Regions from separate parts of the Janthinobacterium breve genome, predicted to be linked through region 1. Evidence: predicted binding sites of a transcription regulator. Region 1 holds the regulator's gene; the other holds the start of a gene.
What was found. The regulator LexA, encoded in region 1, represses DNA repair genes until DNA is damaged. The targets are predictions, from matches to a motif close to ACTGTATNNNNATACAGT.
Positions count from the first base shown of each region.

Region 2: a site for LexA is predicted at 2,028-2,045, ahead of dinB (DNA polymerase IV). Genes of this name have one in related genera too.

Region 1 is NZ_JBNYXY010000014.1:68,522-72,783, reverse strand. Features, by position in the region: gene ACQ4W0_RS26125 (replicative DNA helicase) at 1-75, opposite strand, end outside; gene rplI (50S ribosomal protein L9) at 211-666, opposite strand; gene rpsR (30S ribosomal protein S18) at 694-984, opposite strand; gene priB (primosomal replication protein N) at 1,000-1,308, opposite strand; gene rpsF (30S ribosomal protein S6) at 1,329-1,718, opposite strand; gene lexA (transcriptional repressor LexA) at 1,995-2,642, shown strand; gene ACQ4W0_RS26095 (cystathionine gamma-synthase family protein) at 2,708-3,949, opposite strand; gene purF (amidophosphoribosyltransferase) at 3,992-4,262, opposite strand, start outside.
Region 2 is NZ_JBNYXY010000013.1:100,827-105,088, reverse strand. Features, by position in the region: gene ACQ4W0_RS25240 (S9 family peptidase) at 1-1,922, opposite strand, end outside; gene dinB (DNA polymerase IV) at 2,096-3,250, shown strand; gene ACQ4W0_RS25230 (recombination-associated protein RdgC) at 3,367-4,262, shown strand, end outside.

The DNA of each region.
Region 1 (4,262 bases):
AACGGATTGTTCTGCTTCGATCGAATGCGGCGGAATACGGAGGGAATCTAGTTGCGGATCAGAGGGGGCGTTCATGGCGCGAATTATACCCGCTTCGGCGTGCTGGCAAAAATAAAGGGCTGAAATTGAGCGAAAAAAAGGCCACAAAAAAGCCGGGCGAACCCGGCTTTTCATCGTGCGGCAATGCTTGCGGGACAGGCCCGCAAACGATTACGCGTTCGCGTCTGGAACGACAGCGATAACAACTTCCACGACCACGTCGGTGTGCAGAGCAACCGAAACGCTGTGCTCGCCAACGATCTTCAGCGGGCCGGTAGGCATGCGGATTTGTGCTTTTTCAACAGCAAAACCTTGCTTGGTCAGCGCTTCAGCGATGTCGAAGTTGGTGACGGAACCGAACAGACGGCCATCGACGCCAGCTTTTTGAGCAACTTGAACGGTCAGACCGCTCAGTTTTTCGCCCTGGGCTTGCGATGCAGCCAGTTTGGCGGCAGCAGCTTTTTCCAGTTCGGCGCGCTTGACTTCGAATTCAGCCACAGCGGTAGCCGTAGCACGACGTGCCAGGCGTTGCGGGATCAGGAAGTTACGTGCGTAACCGTCTTTGACTTTGACGACTTCGCCGAGGTTACCGACGTTAACAACTTTTTCTAACAGAATGATTTGCATAGTTCTTCTCCAGGAATATCTGACCGATTAAGCGTGGTGCAGATCGGTGTATGGCAGCAGCGCGAGGAAGCGAGCGCGCTTGATTGCGGTGTCGACTTGGCGCTGGTAGTGCGCTTTGGTACCGGTCAGGCGTGCTGGCATGATCTTGCCGTTTTCTTGGACGAAGTCTTTCAGCGTGTCGACGTCTTTGTAGTCGACTTGCTCAACGTGAGCTGCGGTGAAGCGGCAGAACTTCTTGCGTTTGAACAACGGATTTTGCTGTTTGCGTTTTTCTTTAAGCTTGAGCTTATTTTTGTCGAACTTTTTACCGAATGCCATGTCAGGCTCCTGTATCTAAAATGCGCTAGTCAAAGTGACTGCACTAAAATCAATGATGTGAAACACCAAACTCTTGCTGTTGCGGCTCTTCCTGGCCAGGAAACCCGTGAACTGATATACCCCGCCCAAGCTTGCCTGACTGAACCGGCCTGAGATTTCGCCAGCGGCTAGCGCGGCAATATCAAACTCGGTCAAACGGGCAATCCCTGCTTCCATCTGCTGCGAACTGTGCTGCAATACTGCATTCACGATCGGCAGCCCTGCCGGGGTATAGCGCAATATTTCGCGCTCGGCAATGATGGCGGTTACTTGTAGCTGGTTCAGCGCACGATCCTGGTCAAGAATTAAGCTGCTGCTGCGGCTGGAGCGGCTGCTGGTGCTTCGGTGCGGTGGCTTTTGGCCGCGTCTTCGCGTTGTACCGATTTCATCATCGGCGAAGGAGCTGTTTCAGCTTTCTTCATTTTAACGGTCAGGTGACGCAACACGGCATCATTGAATTTGAATGCTGTTTCCAACTCGACCAGGGTCTCGTTGTCGCATTCGATGTTCAGGCAGATGTAGTGTGCTTTAGGCAGCTTTTGGATCGAGTAAGCCATTTGACGGCGGCCCCAATCTTCCACGCGGTGAACCGAACCGCCGCGGGTGGTTACGCTGGCTTTGTAGCGTTCGATCATCGCGGGCACTTGCTCGCTTTGGTCCGGATGGACGATAAAGACTATTTCATAATGACGCATGCAAACTCCTTCAGGTCGGATTGATAATCGCCCACCCCGGCGTCAAGACGGGTGTGGGAAGGTCAGCCGAAGATTATAACCGCCTTTTGCAAACGTTTCAATCATTCCTTCAACAAGCGGCCCGTACACGGGGCCCGCCAGGCGCTTTTCCCTGCGCATTCCAGTATTTCGCACGAAATTCGCGCAAATAACGGAAATTCCCTTGCATAGTGGGCGATACTGTACAAAAATACAGACTGTTCATATAGACAGCATTTTAGTATGCACCCACCGCTCATGATCAAGCTGACAGCACGACAAGAACAAATCCTGAACCTGATCAAGGACGCGATTGAAAATACGGGTTTCCCTCCTACCCGTGCCGAAATCGCCAATGAATTGGGTTTCAAATCGGCCAATGCGGCCGAAGAGCATTTGCAAGCCCTGGCCCGCAAGGGCGCGATCGAGATTTCGCCCGGCACGTCGCGTGGCATTCGCCTGATCGGTGCGGCGGCGAGTGCTGCCGCCGACACGCTGTCCTCGAAGGTGCCGGCAGCACTGCTGATGTCGCTGCCGCTGATCGGCCGCGTGGCAGCCGGTTCGCCCATCCTGGCGCAGGAAAACCTGGAAGCGAGCTACAACGTGGACCCGGCCCTGTTTTCGGCCAAGCCCGACTTCCTGCTGAAGGTACGCGGCTGGTCCATGCGCGACGCCGGCATCATGGATGGCGATTTATTGGCCGTCAAGAAGGTCGACAGCGCCAAGAACGGCCAGATCGTCGTTGCCCGCATCGGCGACGAAGTCACCGTCAAACGCTACAAGAAAACGGGCTCCGTCATCGAACTGCTGCCGGAAAACCCCGACTTCAAGGTCATTACCGTGTCGCCGGAAGATGAATTCGCCCTTGAGGGCCTGGCTGTGGGCTTGATGCGCAGCTGGCATTAAACAGCTGCATATAAAAAGGGCCGCAACAGAATGACTGTTGCGGCCCTTTTCATTTGTCCGGCGGCCTATGCATCCAGTGCCAGGCGGAAATCCTCGAGCAGATCGGCTTCATCCTCGATACCGACGGACACACGGATCAGCGACTCGGCAATGCCCATGCTGGCGCGGCGCTCGGCACCCATCTCGTAGAAAATCGTGTGGGCAACGGGAATGACCAGGGTGCGCGTGTCGCCGAGGTTGCTCGCTGGAATGGCAAGATTGAGACGATTCAGGAAATCGAAGCAGTCGATGCCATCCTTCAATTCAAAGCTGAACAGCGAGCCATAGCTGCGGAACAAGTCCGTCGCCAGCGCGTGCTGCGGGTGCGACGTCAAGCCCGGGTAATGCACGGCAGCCACGCGCGGGTCCGCTTGCAGCATGGTGGCCAGCGCCAGGGCGTTCGAGCAGCTGCGGTCCATGCGCAAGGCCATGGTTTCCGCGCCGACGGCGATATGGTGCGCCGCCTCCGGGCCCAGCGAAGCGCCGAAGTCGCGCAAGGCCTTGGCGCGGATTTGCGCGATGCCCCACTGCGCGGGTGCCGCCTTTTTATAATTGTCGAAAATGTTCGGGTACTGCGTCCAGTCGAACACGCCCGTGTCCGTCAAGCTGCCGCCCAGCGCATTGCCGTGGCCGCCGATGGATTTCGTCAAGGCATTGACCACCAGGCCCGCGCCCACCGCTTTCGGGCGAAACAGGTACGGCGTCGTCATGGTGTTGTCGACGATGTACAGGATGCCCTTCTCGCGACACAGCGCGCCGATCTTTGCCAGGTCGGCGATCTGCGTGCGCGGATTGGCGATGGTTTCCACGAACACGATGCGCGTGGCCGGCGTGATGGCGGCGGCCACGTTGGCCACATCGGTGGCATCGACAAACGACACGGCGATGCCCTGCCCCGTCACCGTTTGCCACAGGCTGTTGGTGTTGCCAAACAAAAAGGCCGACGACACCACATGGTCGCCCGCGCGCAGCAAGGATTGCACCACGGCGCCGATGGCGCCCATGCCGGTGGCGAAGCACAGGGTAGCAACGCCGTCTTCCATCTTGTTGACCTTGTCTTCCAGCGCCGAAACCGTCGGATTGCCCTGGCGGCCGTAGCGAAAGCCCGGCTCCTTGCCCTGGAATACGGAAGCGAGCTGGCGCGCGTCGCCATAGCCAAACGCGACGGAGGTGTGCACGGGCTTGTGCAGGGAGCCATGCTCGATGCCCTTGCGGCGGTCGTTATGCAGGATGGTGGTGGTAAAGCCGTAGTTTTTTTTATCGTTCATGATCGCAGAAAAAAAAAGCCCGGCGCAGGCCGGGCAGGTTACTTATGCTTCCGTTGTCGCCAGGTTCAGGTTCAGCTGGGAACGCGGCGTATCTTCGGGCGCTGCAGCCTTCGGATGGTGGCGCGCATATTCCAGGCGGTCCAGGTATTCCTGCGACACGTCGCCCGTCACGTACACACCATCGAAGCACGAAGCCTCGAAGTTGGTCAGTGCCGGATTGACGTCGGCAATCGCCTGTTTGAGCGCGCCGATATCCTGGTACACCAGGTAATCGGCCGTGATTTCGCGGCACACTTCTTCCGTCGTGCGGCCG
Region 2 (4,262 bases), on a different contig from region 1:
GCAATGTTGTCGTAGGGCGAGTAGCTGAGCATGTAGTCGTAGGCCGCTTTCTGGTTCGGGTCGCCCCATTCCAGGTATTCGCCCGTCGTCAGGGGCAGGCTGGCGTCCATCATGGTATTCATCACGTCGACAAACGGTACGGCCGCGTGCACGGCGTGGAACAGGTCGGGGCGCATGTTGACGACGGCGCCCATCAGGAGGCCACCGGCGCTGCCGCCCTGGATGATCAGGCGATTCGGGCTGGTCCATTTTTCGCGCACCAGGTAGTCGGCGCTGTCGATGAAGTCATTGAAGGTGTTTTTCTTCTTCATCAGCATGCCGTCTTCATGCCAGGCTTCGCCCATGTCCGTGCCGCCGCGGATATGCGCTTGCGCATAGATCACGCCCCGTTCCAGCAGGCTGATGCGGCTGATGGAAAAACTGGCTTCCGTGGAAATGCCGTACGAGCCGTACGAGTACAGCAGCAGCGGTGCGGAACCGTCGAGCTTTACGCCTTTCTTGTAGACGACCCACAGTGGCACTTGCACGCCATCACGCGCCTTCACCCACAGGCGCTGCGTGGTGTAGCGGCTGCCATCAAAGCCGCCGACGATTTCCTGCTGTTTCAGCACCGTGCGCTTGCCATCCTCCATGCTGACGTCAATCACCGTGGGCGGCGTGACGGGCGACTGGTAGGACATGCGAAATTGCGTGGCGGTAAATTCTGGCGTGCCGGCCGCCGTGGCCAGATAGACGGGGTCGTCGAACTGCACCGTCTTCCAGTTTTTATGCGCGAAATCGTAGATGCGCGCGCGGTTCAGGGCGCGGGCCTTTTCCATCACCACCAGGTGGCCCTGGAACACGTCGATGGACTGGATCACGGCGTCCTTGTCGTGCGGCACGACGGGTTTCCAGTGTTTCGGCTGTGGCGCAGACAGCGGCGCGCTGACGACGCGGAAATTCTTCGCCTCCTTGTTGGTGAGAATATACAGCTGGCCGTCGCGGTGCTCGACGACGTAGCGGTGGCCTTTTTCGCGTTTCAGCACGCTCTGGAAACTGCCTTGCGGCTTGTTCGTTGGCAGCAGCAGCACTTCGCTGGTATCCGTGCTGCCCGAGGTCAGCACGAAGTAGCGCTTGTCGTGCGTGCGGCCCACATTGATGGCGAACTGTTCCACCGGCTCGTGGTAGACCTGCTGCGCCGCGCCGCCCAGGGCCAGGCGGAACAAGCGGTCCGAGCGCTTGGTGGTGGCGTCTTCCTGGGCCAGCATCAGGGTGGCGTTATCCGCCGCCCAAGCCAGCGATGTCACGCGCGGCATACTGTCGCCCAGCAACTTGCCCGTCTTCAAATCCTTGACATGCAACTCGTACTGGCGGAAACCCGTCGTGTCGGTGGTGTAGGCCAGCAATTGTTCATTCGGGCTGATGGCAAACGCGCGCACGGCAAAGAATTTGTGGCCTTCGGCCAATTGATTCTGGTCCAGTAGGATTTCTTCCACCGCTTGCGCATCGTAGGCACCGCTGGCGCCGACAGGACGGCGGCAATGAAGCGGGTATTGCTTGCCCGCTTCCGTGCGCGTGTAATAGTAAAAATTACCTTGGCGCGCAGGCACGGACAGATCCACTTCCTGCATGCGGCCCTTGACTTCCGCGTACACCTTGTCGGCCAGCGGCTGGATCGGGGCCGTGACGGCGGCCGTGTAGGCGTTTTCCGCATTCAGGTAATCGATCACGGCAGGATCAGTTTTCTTTTGCAGCCAGCGGTAGTCGTCCGTGACGACGCTGCCGTGGCGCGTTTCCTGCCAGGCTGTCTTGGCGGCGACCGGCGCGGTGGCCGTGGCAACGGTGGTGGTGGCGTCGGCGGCCAGCGCGGATGGCGCCAGCGTGGACAGCAGGATGGATGAGCAGACAGCCAGGTGGCGTAAAGCATGATGTGCTGTAGACAAGGCAACTCCTTTTCATAGTCGTGTCAGGATTGTAATCTTGCTATTGAGAAAAGCAACTGCGGTGCTCGTGCGTTTCAACTTGCATCCACGGACATTTGCAGCGATACTGTATATAATTACAGTACTCAACAGCATCCCGCCGCGAGGTGTCCTTGATCACATCTGCCCCCACATTGCCTGAACCACGCCGCTGGATTGCCCACCTGGACATGGATGCCTTCTTTGCCTCCGTGGAACTGTTGAAATATCCGGAACTGCGCAGCGAAGCCGTCGTCATCGGCGGCGGCCGGCTGCAGCAACCCGTGCTGCAGGATGACGGCACGCGGCAATTTGCGCGCATGCGCGACTACGTGGGGCGCGGCGTCGTCACCACGTCGACCTATGCGGCGCGTAAGTTTGGCGTGTTTTCCGCCATGGGCATCATGAAGGCGGCCAAGCTGGCGCCCGACAGCATCCTGCTGCCAGCCGATTTCGAGGCCTACCGCGAGTATTCGGCCCGCTTCAAGCAAGCCGTGGCCCATCTGTGCCCCATCATCCAGAACGTGGGCATCGATGAAATCTATGTCGACCTGACGGAATACGGCGAGCAGGCGCCGGCCATGGCCGCGCGCCTGAAGGCGGCCGTGTTCGAGGCGACGGGCCTGTCGTGCTCGATCGGCCTGGCGCCGAATAAATTGCTGGCGAAAATCTGTTCCGATCTGGAAAAGCCCGACGGGCTCACCATGTTGTCGCCCGAGGATATTGCAACGCGCGTGTGGCCCTTGCCGGCAAAAAAGATCAACGGCATCGGCCCGAAGGCCACGGCCAAGCTGGAAGCCCTGGGCATCGTCACTATCGGTGAACTGGCGCAAGCCGACCTGGCCATGCTGCGCACGCAGTTCGGCGATCTGTACACGGGCTGGCTGCACCAGGCGGCGCTGGGCCTCGATGAGCGGCCCGTGCAGACGAGCCGGGAAACCAAGTCCGTCAGCCGCGAAACGACGTTCGAGCGCGACTTGCAGGTGGTGCGCGACCGCGCCACCCTGTCGGAAAAGCTGGAAAGCCTGTGTACGCGCGTGGCGGGCGACCTCGACAAGCAGTCGCTGGCGGGGCGCACGGTGGGCATCAAGCTGCGCTTCGAGGATTTCAGCACCGTCACGCGCGATATCACCCTGCCCAGCGCCACGGCGGACGCAGCCGCCATCCTGCGCGCCAGCCGCGATTGCCTGCGGCGCGTGCCATTTGAAAAGAAAATCCGCCTGCTGGGCGTGCGCATCTCGACCTTGTGCCATCCGGCCGTGGTGACGCGGCAGGCGCCAGCCCAGGCGGAGCTGTTTCCCAGCCTCTAGCGGCGTTTCCTACAAGATACATACCGCGCCGGACCGCGCTTTTGACGGCATTTTCACGTCGAAAGTGTAGAATGGCGTTCCCCTGGCACTACTGAAACAAACGGAAGACAAAAACTATGTGGTTCAAGAATCTTCAGATTTACCGCCTGCCCGCACCATGGGCTTACACGCCAGAACAACTGGAAGAGGCGCTGTCCTCGAACAAATTTACGCCGGCGACCAGCATGGATCTGATGCGCCAGGGCTGGGATACGCCACGTCCGAACGGTGGCCTGGTCCATGTTGTCAATAAGCAAATGCTGATCTTGCTGGGCACGGAAAAGAAACTGTTGCCAGCGACCGTCATCAACCAGGTGGCCAAGGCCCGCGCTGCCGAGATGGAAGAAGCGCAAGGCTTTGCGCCCGGCAAGAAAGCCATGAAAGAATTGAAGGAGCGCGTGGCCGACGAGTTGCTGCCGCGCGCTTTCAGCATCCGCAGCAACGTCTGGACCTGGATCGACCCCGTCAATGGCTGGCTGGTGGTCGATGCGGCCAGCCCGGCAAAAGCCGATGAAGTCATCAAACTGCTGCTGAAAGCCGTCGACAAACTGCCGCTGGAAAGCCTGCGCGTGCAGCGCTCGCCCGTGGCGGTGATGACGGAATGGCTGCAGGCCGACGATGCGCCAGCCGGCTTCACGGTCGACATGGACACGGAATTGCGCGCCACGGGCGAAAGCAAGGCCACCGTGCGCTACGTGCGCCACACCCTGGAAGCGGACGACGTGCGCCGCCACATCGCGGCCGGCAAGCAGTGCACGCGCCTGGCCATGACGTGGAACGACAAGATTTCGTTCGTGCTGACGGAGTCCCTGGCCATCAAGAGCGTCAAGCCGCTGGACGTGATCAAGGAAACGGAATCGAGCACGAAGAACGACGAAGAACGTTTCGACGGCGACGTGATGCTGATGACGGGCGAGCTGAGCAAGCTGATGGCCGACGTGGTCGAAGCCTTGGGCGGCGAAGCGACTGCATA